Regions from separate parts of the Roseibium sp. RKSG952 genome, predicted to be linked through region 2. Evidence: riboswitches for the same ligand, from Rfam matches in the RefSeq annotation. Region 2 holds a riboswitch; each other region holds the start of a gene.
The links. Region 2 has a riboswitch for cobalamin ahead of nrdH (glutaredoxin-like protein NrdH). Riboswitches for the same ligand answer to the same signal wherever they lie in the genome.
Positions count from the first base shown of each region.

Region 1: it holds a riboswitch for cobalamin, as region 2 does, so the genes downstream of both, E1297_RS22200 (hypothetical protein) here and nrdH (glutaredoxin-like protein NrdH) in region 2, are expected to answer to the same signal.
Region 3: it holds a riboswitch for cobalamin, as region 2 does, so the genes downstream of both, E1297_RS23130 (aromatic ring-hydroxylating dioxygenase subunit alpha) here and nrdH (glutaredoxin-like protein NrdH) in region 2, are expected to answer to the same signal.

Region 1 is NZ_SMMF01000923.1:6,147-11,819, reverse strand. It holds gene E1297_RS22210 (alpha/beta fold hydrolase) at 1-324, opposite strand, end outside; gene E1297_RS22205 (TetR/AcrR family transcriptional regulator) at 409-969, shown strand; cobalamin riboswitch at 1,018-1,236, shown strand; gene E1297_RS22200 (hypothetical protein) at 1,324-1,731, shown strand; gene E1297_RS22195 (protein-tyrosine phosphatase family protein) at 1,733-2,236, opposite strand; gene E1297_RS22190 (DNA polymerase III subunit gamma/tau) at 2,410-4,173, shown strand; gene E1297_RS22185 (YbaB/EbfC family nucleoid-associated protein) at 4,315-4,668, shown strand; gene recR (recombination mediator RecR) at 4,733-5,326, shown strand; gene E1297_RS22175 (hypothetical protein) at 5,550-5,673, shown strand, end outside.
Region 2 is NZ_SMMF01000794.1:1,339-7,011, reverse strand. It holds gene nrdE (class 1b ribonucleoside-diphosphate reductase subunit alpha) at 1-799, opposite strand, end outside; gene nrdI (class Ib ribonucleoside-diphosphate reductase assembly flavoprotein NrdI) at 781-1,185, opposite strand; gene nrdH (glutaredoxin-like protein NrdH) at 1,189-1,410, opposite strand; cobalamin riboswitch at 1,518-1,727, opposite strand; gene E1297_RS07145 (DUF1289 domain-containing protein) at 1,946-2,830, shown strand; gene E1297_RS07140 (hypothetical protein) at 2,815-3,357, opposite strand; gene E1297_RS07135 (LysR family transcriptional regulator) at 3,641-4,513, shown strand; gene E1297_RS07130 (DUF1852 domain-containing protein) at 4,876-5,673, shown strand, end outside.
Region 3 is NZ_SMMF01000926.1:11,842-17,514, forward strand. It holds gene E1297_RS23115 (formate--tetrahydrofolate ligase) at 1-1,350, shown strand, start outside; gene E1297_RS23120 (hypothetical protein) at 1,362-1,832, opposite strand; gene E1297_RS23125 (hybrid-cluster NAD(P)-dependent oxidoreductase) at 2,001-3,083, opposite strand; gene E1297_RS23130 (aromatic ring-hydroxylating dioxygenase subunit alpha) at 3,090-4,322, opposite strand; cobalamin riboswitch at 4,462-4,654, opposite strand; gene E1297_RS23135 (B12-binding domain-containing protein) at 4,932-5,633, shown strand; gene E1297_RS23140 (DUF1638 domain-containing protein) at 5,639-5,673, shown strand, end outside.

The sequences.
Region 1 (5,673 bases), on a different contig from region 2:
CGGAAATCTTCTGCGCATCTCAGCACGGGCAGCTGGCATATCGACAAGAGCCCAATCGGCCATATTCACGTCGCTGTCCTGCAAGCGCCCTGAAAGGGAATGGCCAAAATCGCGGTAGTCGTATGTCAGGCAGGCAATACCCTGTTCGACAGCCAGCCACTGTGCAAAATGCCTGTAGTAATCGCGTGGTACGCCAGTGGCGCTGTTCAGAACCACAACTGTTTCAGGCTCGGTTGCAGGCAGGAACAGACGGGCAGACAGCATCGCCGAACCAGCCGGAAACTGAAAATCCTCGATGAGCGCATTCTGCTGGCTGTCCAACATTGCATCCTCCAACCAAATCTAGACCAATCAGTCTAATGATTCCATCTGGACCATTTGGTCTAGTGCTGTCAATATCGATGAAAGATGACCAAACGTCCGCTACCAACCCGAGATCGCCTGATCCAGACCGCCGCCGAGCTGTTCCAGCGCTCGGGGTACAACGGCGTTGGGTTGTCCGAATTGCTGGCAGAGGCGCAGGCCCCCAAAGGCTCGCTTTACCATCATTTTCCAAAGGGAAAGTCCGATCTGGCCCTTGCTGCGGCAAGCTGGGCGTCAGACGGAATGCTGGAACTGATTGCGGTCTCTTTCAAAGACGCACGCGACTTTCGCGATGGTATTGAAACCCTGTGCCACAAGATCGCAAAGCTCTTTGACAAATCCGGTCGCTGGGAGACCTGCCCTATATCCGCCACCCTGTTCGAGGGGCCGGAGAACCAACTTTTCAGGGATCACGCATACCGCCTGTACGAAAGCTGGATTGCGCAGGTCCGCGGGCATGCCGAACGCTTTGGCGTCGATCATCCTCAGGAAACCGCCGATACACTGTTCATTATGCTTCAGGGCGGATGGCAACTGGCCCGCGCGCGTCGAAATTCGGATGTATTGCGCAACCTGCCGAGGTTTCTGCCCGCCAACGTTCTCTGAAGCGTACTGAACGCGGCGGAATGCAGCTTGACTCAAGCCGACCACAAGCATTAGCGGTTAGGCGATGGTTCTCGTATCGGACTGGTACGGGATGAAAAGGGAACACGGTGCGGTCCTGCCCGAAACGTTGGAATGGACCTATGCCGCGACTGCCCCCGCAACTGTAGGCGGAGAGCAATGCCGAAATGCCACTGGCCAATTGGCTGGGAAGGTCGGCGAAGCGATGACCCGCAAGTCAGGAGACCTGCCATCGGAACTGAAACCGAAACTCGGGCGGGGTGTCCGGGCAGGGTCTGACCGCATTGCGTAGTCCAGCCTGTACCAAGCCCCCGTCTCACGCGCGGAGGGCGCAACATGATCTGGAAGACCGAGACACACGAATTTACGGCTACAGTTTGCCAACGGACAGGCAAAACCTGCCCCGCGCTGGCCAGGATGGCCCGTGCTATGGCGCAGGCCATGACAACAGCTGGACCAGTAGCAACGCGAGAATTCGAAATCGAAGGCAGCAGCGAGCTGACCCACTGCCCGGATGGTTGCACCGCCCGCTTTCGCGCGGGACCTGATCAGATCAGGTTTTTTTGCGGTTCAGATACGTCCGTCGAGACCAACGCGCTGGATGAATATGCAGACATGATGTTTGGCTCAGCAAATACCGCTTTGCCTTCCAGCATTCTATCCAGTCCACCATATGCGCTACTTGAGGCCAATGCGCTCGTCCCAAGGCAAAATGTCGATATCAGCCAGCACGCGGCTGCATGATTCAGTGCTCGAGCTGCGGCTGAGCTGCCGATGTCGCCCAGTTTAGCTGATCATCAGTTTCAACTGCACATGGCCGCACCTTGCGTAACCTCTGGAGTGCGTTTTCGGGTCTTTCACCGCATTCGATCATCAGTCGAAGCACAATCATCCCCGATCGTCCGCAGCCACCGCGGCAATGAACCAGTACCCGTCCTCCGCCCGAGAGTGCATGTCGAGCTGCCGCGCTGGTCTCGGTCCACAGCTCATTGATTTCTGGTGACGGTGCACCGAAGTCGGTCACTGGCAAATGCGCCCATCGACTGGCCCGACTTTGAATATCGCTGCCGAAATCACCTGCACCCAGTTGCACCATCTCGGCCTCAGTTGTCATCGAAATGACAAGACCTGGCTTCCAGTTCGCTATCAGATCCAGATCGCCGGAATAGTCGCCGTCGTTGCCGGGTATCGACGTCAGCGCGAGCGTGCCATTTCCAACCTGCAGGGCATAGATCACCAGCTGAGACACAAATTACTCCTCCCAAGAAATGACATGCAACAGAACTCAGTTTTTCGAAATCGGTCCGGCCAGCTTATGCGCATCGGCTGGTATTCCCAAACGAAATTCGTGCCTGTGCGCTGTGGACGTAAGCCGCGGGGACAACTACGCTGCATCCTTGATACGAATCCGCCAGAGCAGACATGACCGACACACCCAGCCCCGCCTATCAGGTTCTAGCCCGAAAATACCGCCCGGAAACCTTTGCTGATCTCGTCGGCCAGGATGCCATGGTGCGCACGCTGAAAAACGCGTTCGAGGCCGACCGGATCGCGCAGGCCTTTATCATGACCGGCATTCGCGGAACGGGCAAAACGACCACCGCGCGGATCATTGCAAAGGGCATGAACTGTATTGGTCCCGATGGCAATGGCGGACCAACGACTGAACCTTGCGGGAAATGCGAACATTGCGTTGCGATCATGGAAGGCCGCCATGTCGACGTGATGGAAATGGACGCCGCAAGTCGGACCGGCGTCAATGATATCCGGGAAATCATCGACAGCGTGCGCTACCGCGCCGCCAGTGCCCGCTACAAGATTTACATCATCGACGAAGTTCACATGCTTTCGACCAGCGCATTCAACGCGCTGCTCAAGACGCTCGAGGAACCACCCGAGCACGTAAAGTTCATCTTTGCGACGACCGAAATTCGCAAGGTCCCGGTCACCGTTCTTTCCCGGTGTCAGCGCTTCGATCTGAGGCGTATCGAGCCAGAAGACATGATTGGCCTGCTGAAAAAAATTGCCGGGTCAGAAAACGCTCAGATCGCCGAAGATGCGCTGGCCTTGATCACCCGCGCTGCAGAAGGTTCCGCGCGCGATGCGACGTCACTACTGGATCAGGCGATTTCGCACGGCGCTGGCGAAACCAGTGCGGATCAGGTTCGTGCAATGCTGGGCCTTGCGGATCGTGGACGGGTTCTTGATCTGATTGATATGATCCTGCGCGGCGACGCGGCAAGTGCACTGACTGAGCTTGGCGCCCAATACGCCGAAGGCGCGGATCCGCTGGCGGTTCTGAGGGATCTGGCCGAGATCACCCACTGGGTTTCCGTGGTTAAAATCACCCCGGACGCGGCAGAAGACCCAACCGTTTCGCCAGACGAACGCGCACGTGGCCAGCAAATGGCCGAAGCCCTTCCGATGCGGGTGCTGACGCGCATGTGGCAAATGTTGTTGAAAGCGCTCGAGGAAGTTGCTGCCGCGCCCAATGCGATGATGGCAGCGGAGATGGCCGTCATCCGTCTGACCCATGTTGCCGACCTGCCAAGCCCGGAAGAATTGATCAAACGGCTGCAGGATGCTCCTCCACCGCCAGTTGGTGGGCCGGGTGGTGGCGTACCAGTGCCGAGCAACGGTGCCCCGGTTGCGCAAACACACACCCCCGCGACACCAGCCTATGCATCGCCGCCGCGTGGCAACGGCGGCGCGCCTTCAGCCGCGTTGGCGCAGGATGTTCAGGCCGCGCTGGCACGCTATCCGAGCTTCGAGCATGTGGTCGAACTGATCCGGTCGAACCGGGATGTCAAATTGCTGGTCGAGGTGGAAAATGGGGTTCGGCTGGTATCCTACCAACCGGGCCGAATAGAATTCACTCCGGCGCCACAAGCACCTGCCGATCTTGCCGCCAGGCTAGGATCGTCTCTGCAACGCTGGACCGGCAATCGCTGGGCTGTTTCCATTGTATCCGACGGCGAGGCGCCAACAATCGCCGAATTGAGGGATGCTGCAGAACTGGCTCTGAAATCAGAGGCAGAGGCGCACCCTCTGGTGCAGGCGGTTCTTGCACAATTTCCCAAGGCGAAGATCACCAAGATCGAAACCCCCGAACAACGCGCAGCTCAGGTCGAAACCGAGGCACTGCCCGAGGTCGAAGACGAATGGGATCCGTTCGAGGAAGATTGAGACCCGGCCCTGCTATTCGCAAGCAACAGAGCCCATTGTCCTGCAAAAGGCCTTAACAATGGGCGAGAGGCGCGCTGGCCTCTTGTGTCGCTCAGTCGGCATCCGTATTTAGGCGTCAAACCGATTTACAGGAGATTACCGATGCTCAAAGGACTCGGCGGCCTTGGCGGTCTGGGCGACATGGCCAAGATGATGAAATCCGCGCAGGATCTGCAGACCAAGATGACCGAAATGCAGGAAGAGCTGAACAACATCATGGTTGTTGGTGAATCCGGCGCCGGCCTGGTGAAGGCGACCGCTTCTGCCAAGGGTGAGCTGAAAGGTCTGGACATCGACCCGTCCATCTTTAACGGCGACGACAAGGAAGTAGTCGAGGATCTGATCCTGGCCGCGATCAAAGACGCTCAATCCAAAGCGACCGAGCGTTCTCAGGAAGAAATGAGCAAGCTGACCGAAAGCATGGGTTTGCCCGCAGACATCAAGCTGCCGTTCTGATAGACACTCCTGACGACCCAAAGGCCGGGCACCCCTGCCCGGCCCTTTTGCAGGAGCGCAAGCCGTGAGCTCGAACAGCGACATCGACAATCTGATCGACCTGATGGCGAAACTGCCGGGCCTCGGGCCACGCTCGGCCCGGCGTGCAGTCCTGCATCTGATCCGCAAACGCGCCCTTCTGCTCACCCCCCTCTCGGACGCGATGCAACAAGTGGCCGTCACTGCGCGTGAATGCCTGAATTGCGGCAATGTGGGCACCACAGATATCTGTGATATCTGCGACAGCGAAGACCGCGCGACCGGAGAACTCTGTGTGGTCGAGGACGTCGCCGACCTTTGGGCGATGGAGCGAGCCGGAGTGTTTAAAGGCCGCTATCATGTGCTGGGAGGCACGCTGTCGGCATTGGACGGCGTAGGCCCGGACGAGCTGCGCATTCCCCGCCTCAAGGACCGGGTTCTGGCCGAGGGGATTTCCGAAGTCATTCTGGCGCTGAACGCCACCGTAGATGGCCAGACCACCGCCCACTACATCGCGGACCAATTGGAGGGTCAGGTGCGCCTGACTTCACTGGCACAGGGTGTACCGATTGGCGGAGAGCTGGATTATCTGGATGACGGGACGATTACGGCAGCGCTGAGGGCGCGGAAGGAGCTGTAGGCACCTTTTAACTCTTCACCCCTGTTCACAACCTTTCTTCAGCTCTAACAATCAGTAGAAATAAACTATTTTCGGAAACGTAAAACACTGGAAATACAATAGTTAAGCCCTTAGCATTCCTCGAAACAGTAATCGCTCGAGGCACCTTTTGCTTATTCCGTTTTCCGACCCAATCTGGTCTCGGCTGTATGGCCCTTACGGCATTCAAGAGGTGGCTGGTGTATTGGCCAAACTGGACAAATCCTGGGACGAGGATATCGCCAAAGACTTGTTCTGGGAAAAGTTGCACCATCAGGAAGACTTATATCCCGTCACATTTGCCGCTTTCCCATGGTTGTGGAGGTTCT
Region 2 (5,673 bases):
CCGGGTGATGCGCGTTGAGATAAACTGCGCCGGCGCCTTGCCGGGCCCCCAGCTGGTTGGCATAGGAAAAGCTGTCCTCCAATAGCTTCATCACCGGGATGACACCGGAGGACTGATTTTCAATACCCTTGATCGGCGCACCCGCTTCGCGAATGTTAGTCAAAAGCAGCGCCACACCGCCGCCGCGTTTGGAGAGTTGTAGGGCTGAGTTGATGCCCCTTCCAATGGATTCCATGTTGTCTTCAAGCCGCAGCAGGAAGCAGGAGATCAGCTCACCGCGTTGTTTCTTTCCAGCGTTCAGAAAGGTCGGCGTTGCGGGTTGGAAACGGCCGGAAATGACCTCGTCCATCAGACGCATCGCAAGGTCTTCATCGCCGGCGGCAAGGGTCAGTGCCACCATCACGACACGGTCCTCAAACCGCTCCAGGTAGCGTTTTCCATCGAAGGTCTTCAGCGTGTAACTGGTGTAGTATTTGAAAGCGCCAAGGAATGTTGGGAAACGAAACTTTCGGGCATAGGCCGCCTCGAAAATCGATTTCACGAAGGCGGAGTCATATTGCTCCAGAACCTCTGCCTCATAGTAGCCCTCGCGAACGAGATACCCGAGCTTTTCTTCCAGCGAATGAAAGAAAACTGTGTTCTGGTTGACATGCTGAAGGAAGTACTGGCGGGCAGCCCGGCGATCGGCATCCAGCTGGATTTTTCCGTCCGCATCATAAAGGTTCAACATTGCGTTGAGGGCGTGATAATCGAGTGTTTCCGCCTGTGCTGCCGGGCGGTCTAGGACTGACGTTTCCAAAATTCTGTTATCCCGTGTTGGACCCTTTGAAGGTCACTGTCAGTTCCGGAGAGCTCAAATTTGTAGAGCAGCGGAACACCGCATTTTTTCGCGACAATGTCTCCGGCGAGGGCGAAATGTTCTCCGAAGTTGCGGTTGCCCGAGGCAATTACGCCCTTCAGGAGCGCACGCGTGAGTGCATCATTCAAAAACTGGATCACCTGTTTTGGGACCGCTCCTCGGCCACTGCCGTCCGCAAAGGTCGGCAGGACCAGAATGAAGGGCGATTGCAAAGACGGGAGCCGCTCCGATGTGTTCCGCGGAATACGGATTGCCGGATGTCCGAGTCTCTCAATAAACCGGTGCGTGTTTTCTGATGCGCTCGAAAAGTAGACGAGCCCACTCAACGGTCAGCTGAGTGCTGCGATCTTGTCCGGGCGAAAGCCGGCCCAATGATCTCCACGTACCTCGACCACCGGCACCTGCTGGTAGCCAAGCGCTTGAACGTGGTCAAAGGCTTCGTCGTCCTTGCTGAGATCAACGACGATGTAGTCGACACCTTTTTGCTCAAGTGCGCGGTAGGTCGCATTGCACTGAACGCAGGAGGGTTTGCTGTAAACGGTAACGGTCATGTCTTCTCTTGCACCCCGAAGAACGGCTCTGGTGATGAACGGAAGGCAAGCGCAAGAGGCTGTGCGATTGACGCAGTAAAGCCCCGCCCTACAGACCCTCCGTCCGTTGACGTTTTGTCGTTCAAGGCAGGTCTCCTGGCTCACGGGTCAGCGCTGACGTGATCCGCCTTCCCGGGGGCTCCCAGTGGCTTTTCGGATCGCAGCTCGCCGTTCACAGTTGCGGGGGCAGCACCGGATTTGTTTGACGCCAAACGCACCAGTTTCCCTCTTAGCCAACGATTTTGCAAAATCGCCAGACCTTGAATGCTACATATTGTATGTGATAATTCTAGGTCGTCAATATAATGTACCTAATCTTTCTTATAGGGTTGGGGATAAAGGATCATGCTATTGCAATGGCTTTCTGTCGGGCTTCAATCGGCATTGTGAAAATTCTATCTGATAGGGGGCGGGTGTCCGGCATTGAATGAAGACCTCACGATGGCCTTGATGCGATATGAGCTGCGCTTGCTTCTTACCCAAAGGAAGTCGGATCATGACAAGCGTTAGTCCATGCGTTGGCCTATGCAAGATTGATGCGACCACCGGGCTTTGCATGGGGTGCGCGCGAACCAGAGACGAGATTGCTGACTGGTGCGGTCATACCGAGGCCTGGCGGGCAGAGATCTGGAAGGATCTGCCGGAACGCTTTGAGCGGCTCGGCGTGACCTGCCGGCGCCTGCCTTGGGAGACGGAAGACATTCGCAATTTCGTTTTGCGGAGCTTGAGTGACGGCAGGGGGACGTGGGTCGCCGGCGTCGTCGGTGCTGTTGGCGAGTTCACGGCAGCCCCAGGTCAGGCTGTTCGCGCGGAACACGATGGCGAGGTCATCGTCTCCAGCACCCGGGGTGCAGGGCTGCGCTTCCGTATCGATGACAACGTTCGGGCACTGACATTTGAGGCAAAGGAAACACCGCTGGAACGTTCGCGGATCGTGCTTGCAGTCAAGCAGGAGCGAGGACACCCTGACATTGCCCACACCTTGACAGCGCTCGGGCCGGATCTGGATGCCGTCGCAGTTTCTGATCGAGATGCTCATGTTTTCGACCTTGGCATGGGACGCAAGGAAGCCCGGTTCTGCGTGCGTGCCGGGCCGGGCGAGACGCGAGAGGCGCTCTCGTCGGCAACCGGCTCGGCATTTCCCGACAACCTCGGGCTTATTGCGCCGGCGTTGCTGGCCAACAGTCCGGCACGGGTGATTGAGACCGCGCTTGGCAGGATCGAGATCCTGACACCGATCCCACCGCCCGGCGGACAATCGCCGCTTGGTCCGCACACACATCTACTACCCGCTCACCTCGCCACGGGGAAGGCCATGCCAGCCGGCATGGACCTGCCGGGCGCTTATTTGCCTGGCGCCATATTCTATCCAGCAGATTGATCCAGCGGCATGCGCGCGACCCCCGCTCGCACCCCGATCATCTGGGTGGCGAGAAGAACGGTGAAGGCCATGGCGTTTGTCCAGAGGATGAACCAGACGACCGCCGGTGCAAAGGCTGAAGCGGACGCCCCCAGAACGAGGCTTGCCGCGAAGACCGTGCCTTGCTGTCCGGCCCAGGCCGCAACGAAGGCAAGCAGTAGCCGCACTGCTGGCACTGAAGTCCGCATCAGACTGAGCGAGAGTAAGGCCGCGCCAACTGCAGCAAGCGCCGACAGCCCCAGTGCCACGCCCCAGGACAGCGTCATCGCATCGAACGGATAGCCGAGGAACCCGAACCCGATCACCTGATTGGCGAGCCAGCCTAGCGCCGCCAGAAACACCGCTCCCCGGGGAGGCAGGGTCAGGGCTGCAATTGCTCCGAGGGCCGCGAAGGGAATCCCGCAGGCAAGGGCGAAACTGAAGAGGATGGCAGCAGTCAGCAGAACACAAGTCCAGATTTGTGATTGTCCGGCCTCACGATTGTGCATGGGTCTGTCTCCTTCAAGTCTCGGTCTGACCCCGACCGAAAGTGTCACACATCGACCGCGGCCTTGCCAACCACGTTTGAGCGGAACACACAACGCGTGATGACTGCGGGAAACCCGTGAGGCCGGAAGCGCTTCCGGCGGGATTTTGATGACCTCAATTCCCGCCGCGGTGGCTCGCTACCCGACATCAGGGTGACAACTCCATTTTGAAGGACCACAGTCACGATTGCTCATGACGTCAAGTGAGGTTATATCAGAAAAACATGACAGGGATTCATGCTGAATGATCGATATCCAGCCTCTTGCCATCCTGCGCGAGATTGACCGTACGGGCAGCCTGACCCAGGCCGCCGATCAGCTGAACCTGACCCAATCGGCGGTCAGCCATGCCATCCGCCGTTTCGAGGATCGGTACGGTGTTAAACTCTGGGAGCGCGAGGGGCACAAACTGCGTTTGACGCTCGCGGGTGACTATCTTTTAGGGCTGGCGATGCGCGTGTTGCCGCAGCTGGAACATGGTGCGATTGTCCTTGAAGACTATGCACGCGGGCGGCGCGGCGCTATCCGGGTGGGGATGGAATGTCACCCCTGTCAGGACTGGTTGATGCGGGTGGTGGACCCGTTTCTGGCGGAATGGCCGGATGTCGAACTGGATGTGACGACAGCCTTCCAGTTTGGGGGACTGGCCGCCCTCCTGGGCCATGAGATCGACATTCTCGTTACTCCCGACCCGATTGAGCGTCCGGGTCTCGAATACAAGCCCGTCTTCGATTACGAGCTGGTTCTGGCGGTGGCCGAGGCCCATCCTCTGGCGCAAAAACAGCGGATCGAACCCGAGGATCTGGCGAGCGAAACCTTGATTACCTATCCCGTCTCTCGCGAGCGGCTGGATATCTATACCCGCTTCCTTGTCCCCGCCCATACCCTGCCGCATCGCCACCGCACAGTAGAGACGACCGATCTGATGTTGCGGCTCGTGGCATCTGGCCGCGCCGTCAGCGCAACCCCCGACTGGCTCTTGCGCGAGACTAGGGGGGTGAAGGGCGTGCGGCTCGGCGAGGGCATTGCGAAGTCCATCCATCTGGGACGTCGCACAGGCAATTCGACCAGCTATCTGGACGGCTTCATGGACCTGGCTGAAACCGTTCAGATCTAAACGGTCGCTGCATGGTCGCTAGATGAGCAGACGTTTGCTCGGAATCGATTGAGCGCCCAAAAGCTCATCAGCCTGAAAACGTTAGAGCATTGTGCATTGTCCTGGACAATTGGCGATGGCGAAAGACTCCGCGGCTTTGGCGGGTCACAAGGCTGATCACCAACCACATGACACTCAGTCATGTTTTTCTGAAAAGATATCATTTTTCTTCATGTTCCAGCTCGGGCATACAGCACGCATGACCTTGAACCGTCGACACATGCAGACCATCGCTTGCGCAAACTCGGGAACAAGTTCGAAAACTGCCGAAAGAGCGGGATCGACCTCGGAATTTGCATCGGCAGCCAGGACACGGGAAGACGATGACCAAAGACTTCACCTTCACGATCAAGAGCCTTCGTTTCGACGAAAACTACGAACCGGCGGACGGCACGCGACTGACGACCAACTTCGCGAATCTGGCGCGTGGAGAAAGCCGCAAAGAAAACCTGCGCAACGCTTTGCAAATGATTGACAACCGCTGCAATGACCTTGCCCACTGGGATAACCCTGAGCGAGATCGTTACCATCTGGACCTGGACATTGTCTCCGTCGAGCTGGATATCGACGGCAAGGGTGAGACCTTTCCGGCCATCGAAATCCTAAAGACGACAATTGTCGACAGCAAAATGTCCGCTCGCATCGAAGGCCTCGTCGGCAACAATTTCTCCTCCTATGTGCGAGACTATGATTTCAGCGTGGTGCTGCCTGAGCACAACAGGGGCAAGTCCGGGTTCAGCGTTCCGGACAATTTTGGCGATCTGCATGGAAAGATCTTCAAGAGTTTCGTCAGGTCCGATGTCTACAAGGCGCATTTCCGGAAACTTCCGGTGATCTGTCTCAGTGTCTCGGACAGCAAGACCTATCATCGGACCACGAATGAACATCCTGTTCTGGGGATCGAATACGAGCCGGACGCGCCGTCCTTGACCGAACAGTATTTTCAGAAGATGGGAATGCAGGTGCGCTATTTTATGCCGCGCAACAGTGTCGCGCCATACGCCTTCTACTTCTTCGGTGATTTGCTCAACGACTACACCAATCTCGAGCTGATCAGCACGCTGAGCACAATGGAAGCCTTCCAGAAGATCTACCGACCCGAGATCTACAACGCGAATTCC
Region 3 (5,673 bases), on a different contig from region 2:
GCTGCCGGCGGCGGCAAGGCGCAGGTCGTCCCGATGGAAGACATCAACCTGCACTTCACCGGCGACTTCCACGCCATCACCTCGGCGAACAACCTGCTGTCTGCCCTGATCGAGAACCACATCTACTGGGGCAACGAGCTGGGCATCGACCAGCGCCGCGTTACGTGGCGGCGCGTGATCGACATGAACGACCGGGCCCTGCGTTCCATCGTCTGCTCGCTCGGCGGTGTTGCAAACGGCTTCCCGCGCGAAGGCGGCTTCGACATCACGGTTGCCTCCGAGATCATGGCCATCCTCTGCCTCGCGACCGATCTTGAAGACCTGCAGCGGCGTCTCGGCGACATCATCGTGGCCTACCGCCGCGACCGCTCGGCAATCACTGCACGTGAACTGGACGCCGACGGCGCGATGACCGTGCTGCTCAAGGAAGCCGCCCAGCCGAATCTCGTCCAGACGCTGGAGAACAACCCGGCCTTCATCCATGGCGGCCCGTTCGCCAATATTGCCCATGGCTGCAACTCGGTCATGGCCACCCAGTCGGCTCTGAAGCTCGCCGACTACGTCGTGACCGAAGCCGGTTTCGGTGCGGATCTCGGCGCTGAAAAGTTCTTCAACATCAAATGCCGCAAGGCCGGCCTGTCACCGGATGCGGTCGTGATCGTGGCAACAGTCCGGGCGCTCAAGATGAACGGCGGTGTGCCCAAGGACAATCTCGGCATGGAAAATGTCGATGCGGTTCAAAAGGGCTGCGGCAACCTTGGCCGTCACATCGAAAACGTCAAGCAGTTCGGCGTTCCGGCCGTTGTGGCGATCAACCATTTCATCGCCGACACGGACGCCGAAATCCAGGCGGTCAAGGACTACTGCGCCGAGCTGGGCGTCGAGGCCGTTCTGGCGTCGCACTGGGCCAAGGGATCTGAAGGCACGGCGGAACTTGCGGAAAAGGTTGTGGCGCTGGCCGAAAGCGGTGCGGCCCAGTTCGCCCCGCTTTACGAAGACGGCCTGTCGCTGTTCGAAAAGATCGAGACCGTCGCCAAGCGCATCTACCGGGCGGACGAAGTCCTTGCCGACAAGTCCGTTCGGGATCAGCTGAAGCGCTGGGAAGCCGACGGCTTCGGCAATCTGCCGGTTTGCATGGCCAAGACCCAGTACTCGTTCTCGACCGACCCGAACCTGCGCGGCGCTCCGGTCGGCCACAGTGTGCCGGTCCGCGAAGTGCGCCTTGCGGCGGGGGCCGGCTTCATCGTCGCGATCTGCGGGGAAATCATGACCATGCCGGGTCTCCCCCGCGTGCCGTCGGCAAACCACATCAAGCTGGACGGCAACGGACAGATCGAAGGCTTGTTCTAGGCCTGAAAACCCTAGCGCTGGCGGACCCAACGGCTTTGAAGCAAGGGTTCGCCAGCCACGCAGTCTATTCGGGATGCGGAGGCCTGTCTCTTGGCGGAGCGATAGGCATCCGCTTCTGTCCTGGTGGTGCACGACGGCCGTGCCATGATCGTATAGCCCTTGCTCGCCAAGCACTTGTTGAACTGGCGTGCACGCAGGGCGTCATTCGGGTCGTAACTGATGGTATCCGGATAGAACCCACCAGAGCCGTAGCAGGTCCAGCCATTGCAGAATCCCCCGCCATAGCCACCAATCGTGCGGGTCTTGTAGGCGGGAGGAACCTGCTGAAGCGCCGACACCTGACAGGCATCCATTGCGTTTTGCCGCTGCGCGAGTGTCGAGCCCGTCTTGTGAACAAAATTGACCGTCCCGCCAAGCGACTGGCAGCCACTCGCGACGAAGGCCGACAGCACGGCCATCTTGACAACTTTAAGACTGAACATCCGGCAATATCAGCTCGCAACCCGATCAACCTGCCTTCAGCCTAGCCGGTCGAGTGCAAATTACAAGCAGGAGGCCGCTGGGCACGGCCTCTCGAAAAAGGCTGGCGCGGATAAAAACGGACAATGAGGAACCGGAGAAGGTTTAACGCCTCCCCGGTTCCGCAATCTCTAGACTTCGACCTCGATCTTGCCGATCGGGTGGGAACAGCAGGCCAGAATGTAGCCGTCCTCGATATCATCCTCCGAGATCCCGCCACTATGGACCATATGAACCTCTCCGGCAGTCTTCCTGACCTTGCAGGTGCCGCAAACGCCGAAGGTACAGCCTGATGGAATGTTGAGGCCAGCTGACCGCGCCGCGTTGAGAACGGTATCGGTTTCCGTGCATTTTGCCCGGACATCGGAATGCAGGAAATAGATCTCCGCGGATTCGGTTTCATCCGGGACGACATCATCCAGTTCGGGAACTTCCTGCTCGGTCGCAGCCGGAGCCTGGAAGCTTTCCTGGTGATAGCGGTTCATGTCGAACCCGAGCTCGGCAAGTGCCTCGCGCACGGCCTGCATGAACGGTTCCGGCCCGCAGCAAAACACCTCGCGCTCCAGATAGTCCGGCGCCATCAGGCCGAGCATCAACTGGTTGAAGCGGCCCTGAAACCCTGTCCAGACCTTGAACCGGTCATTGGTCTCGACCACGAATTTCAGATCAAGGCCGGGCACACGGCTTGCCATATGCTCCAGCCGGTCGCGGAAAATGATTTCCGACGGCCGCGTGGCGCAGTTGATCAGGACCGCATCGGGCTCGCTGCCCTGATCGAACATGTAGGTGACCATCGACATCATCGGCGTGATGCCCGAACCTGCCGAAATGAACAGGTACTTGTCGGACGGGTGGACGTGATGGCTGAACACCCCGGCTGGCCCCAGCGCCTTGATGCGCATGCCCGGCTGGAGGTGGTCCAGCATCCAGCGCGTCCCCAGACTGCCTTCCTGCGCCTTCACCGTCACGGAAATCGAAGTCGGGCGCGAGGGCGACGACGAGATCGTGTAGGTCCGGTAGAGCGGCCCGCCGCTGACGGGAAGTTCAAGCGTCAGAAACTGTCCCGGCAAATAATCGAACAAGGCTCCCGACGGGGCCTGAAAACAGAAGGTGGCAACATTTGGCGCTTCCGGAATGACGGCAACGCATTCCAGCATCTCGCTGTCATCCCAAATGGCCGGTCCGGCGCTTCCGGCTGCTTTCAACAGGCTCATGACCTTTTACTCCGCAGCAAGCATCAAGGGGGCAACACGGGTCCGCAGCGTATCGCAATACCAATCCACGAACTGGATCACGCCGCTCTCCTGAAGCTGTGAATAGGGACCGGGCGTATAGGCAGGCGACAGGATGCCTTGCTGATTGTCTTCAACGACCCGGCGGTCCTCGTCATTGGTTGCAAGCCAGACCTCTGTCAGGGTTTTCAGGTCGTAGTCCCTGCCCTCAACCGCATCCTTGTGCACGAGCCACTTGGTCGTGACTTCCGTTTCGGTCGGGCTGACCGGGGTCACCCGGAAAACAAGTGAATGATCCGGCAGGAAGTGGTTCCAGGTGGTGGGGTAATGGAATTTCAACAAGGACCCGGCATCCGCAAACGGGATCCGGCCGAGCGGTCGGTTGACGGCAGCCTTGCCCGACATGGTGTAGCTGACCGCCCCGCCCTTGAGCGGCATTCTGGCAACACGATACTGGCCGCTTTCATCCAGATGGAATTTCGAGGCCAGATTAACATCTTCCAGGCGCTTGAAATGGGCGACGAGATGATCGGGAACACTGTCTCCGGAAATACCCGTCACATCCGGTTCATCTGAGTAGCTGCGGCACAGGGAGGGATGGTTACCGCCGCAGTGATAGCATTCCCGGTTGTTTTCCCAGACGAGTTTCCAGTTGCCGTTTTCGATGATCGAACTCTCGAAGGCGACCTTCGCATTGCCAAGATCATGAGGCGCCAGATAGGGCTCGATCAACTCCGCGAACGGCTCGAATGGGGGCGCGTTTTCCGCAAGGCAGACATAGACCAGACCCGCGATTTCGCGGCAATGAACGGTTTTCAGGCCATGGGCCCTGGGGTCGAACTCAGACCCCATGTCCCGCGCCCACAACAAGGATCCGTCAAGCTCATAGGTCCACTGGTGGTACGGGCAAACGAGTTTCGGCGACGAGCCTTTTTGCGACTTGCACAGGATCGAGCCGCGGTGACGGCAGGAATTGTGGAATGCGCGGATGACCCCATCCGCGCCGCGCACGATCACGATCCGGTAGGCACCGATCTTGTGGGTGACGTAGTTTCCGGTTTTCGGGATTTCGCAGGCCGGTATTGCAAACAGCCACTCGCGATAGAAGATCTTGTCCAGATCCAGAGCGAACACATCGGGATCCGTATAAAACGCCTGCTCAAGAGCATGGCCCGATGTTCGCCGTTGAAGCAGCTCAAGCGCTTTCTGCTCAGCCTGCATGTCACCTCTCCTGTTACCGCGTCAGACATGCGGCACATCTCAATGCAGTTCACCCGGCGGAAAAGAAGCGGATCACTTGAAACGCTCCCCTGCAGCGCAAGGCGGCGTTTTCATAGCGCCCGATCTGCCCACCGCGGATCGACGTTTCGTCCTGCAAGGCTGGTTTCCGGACTTCAGGGAGGCCCACATGTGCCGGACGCAGCGCCTTCCCGGGACATCCCAGTGGCCGTTGCCGCGCCCTCCACCTGTTACCGTTGCGGGGGCAGTGCCGGACTTCAACCGGCTTCCCATTTGACGACCTTTCGGGCCGCACCTTGCTAATTGCTGCATATCATTGCCGCACAAGCTGCCCGCAACCCAAAAACGACATCCAAATGCGGGTTTCGGACATGACGCAAGGTTGTTCAATACCTATATGAATCTGAGGAAAATCGCGTCGCTAACAACAGGGAAGGCTTGCTGTTTTCCCGCTTGACGGATGGGTGCAGCGCACCCGTCGCAGGAACGACTACCCGTGTCGTTTTACTGATATCGGTAAATCGGCAACAAGCCATAAGATTTAATGAATTGTTTATGTCCGAGTGCCTTTGGCCGCCATGGAGACGCCCAATGTCAGAAGAAGATATCGATCTCGCCGCCCTTGCCGACGACGAACTTGTCGAGCAAATGCACGACGACTTGTATGACGGCCTTCAGGAGGAAATTCAGGAAGCGGTCAACATTCTGCTGGAGCGGGGCTGGGCTCCGTACGACATCCTCACCAAGGCTCTTGTAGAGGGAATGCGCATCGTCGGCGTCGACTTCCGCGATGGCATCCTGTTTGTGCCGGAAGTGCTTCTGTCGGCAAATGCCATGAAGTCCGGCATGACCATCTTGCGTCCGCTCCTTGCCGAAACCGGCGCGCCGAAAGTCGGCAAGATGGTGATCGGCACAGTCAAGGGCGACATCCACGATATCGGCAAGAACCTTGTTTCCATGATGATGGAAGGGGCCGGCTTCGAAGTCATCGACATCGGGATCAACAACCCGGTCGAAAACTACCTGGAGGCTCTCGAAGAGCACAAGCCGGATATCCTCGGCATGTCGGCTCTTCTGACCACCACCATGCCTTACATGAAGGTCGTAATCGACGAGATGAAGGCAAAAGGACTGCGCGATGATTACATCGTTCTGGTTGGTGGCGCTCCGCTGAATGAAGAGTTCGGCGAAGCCGTCGGTGCGGATGGTTATTGCCGGGATGCTGCTGTCGCAGTCGAGATGGCGAAGGACCTGATCGCCCGCAGGCACAACCAGCTTGCCGGCAAGGCGTAGGTCCGATGTACAGGGATGCCGGTGACATGCGTGACGGCGT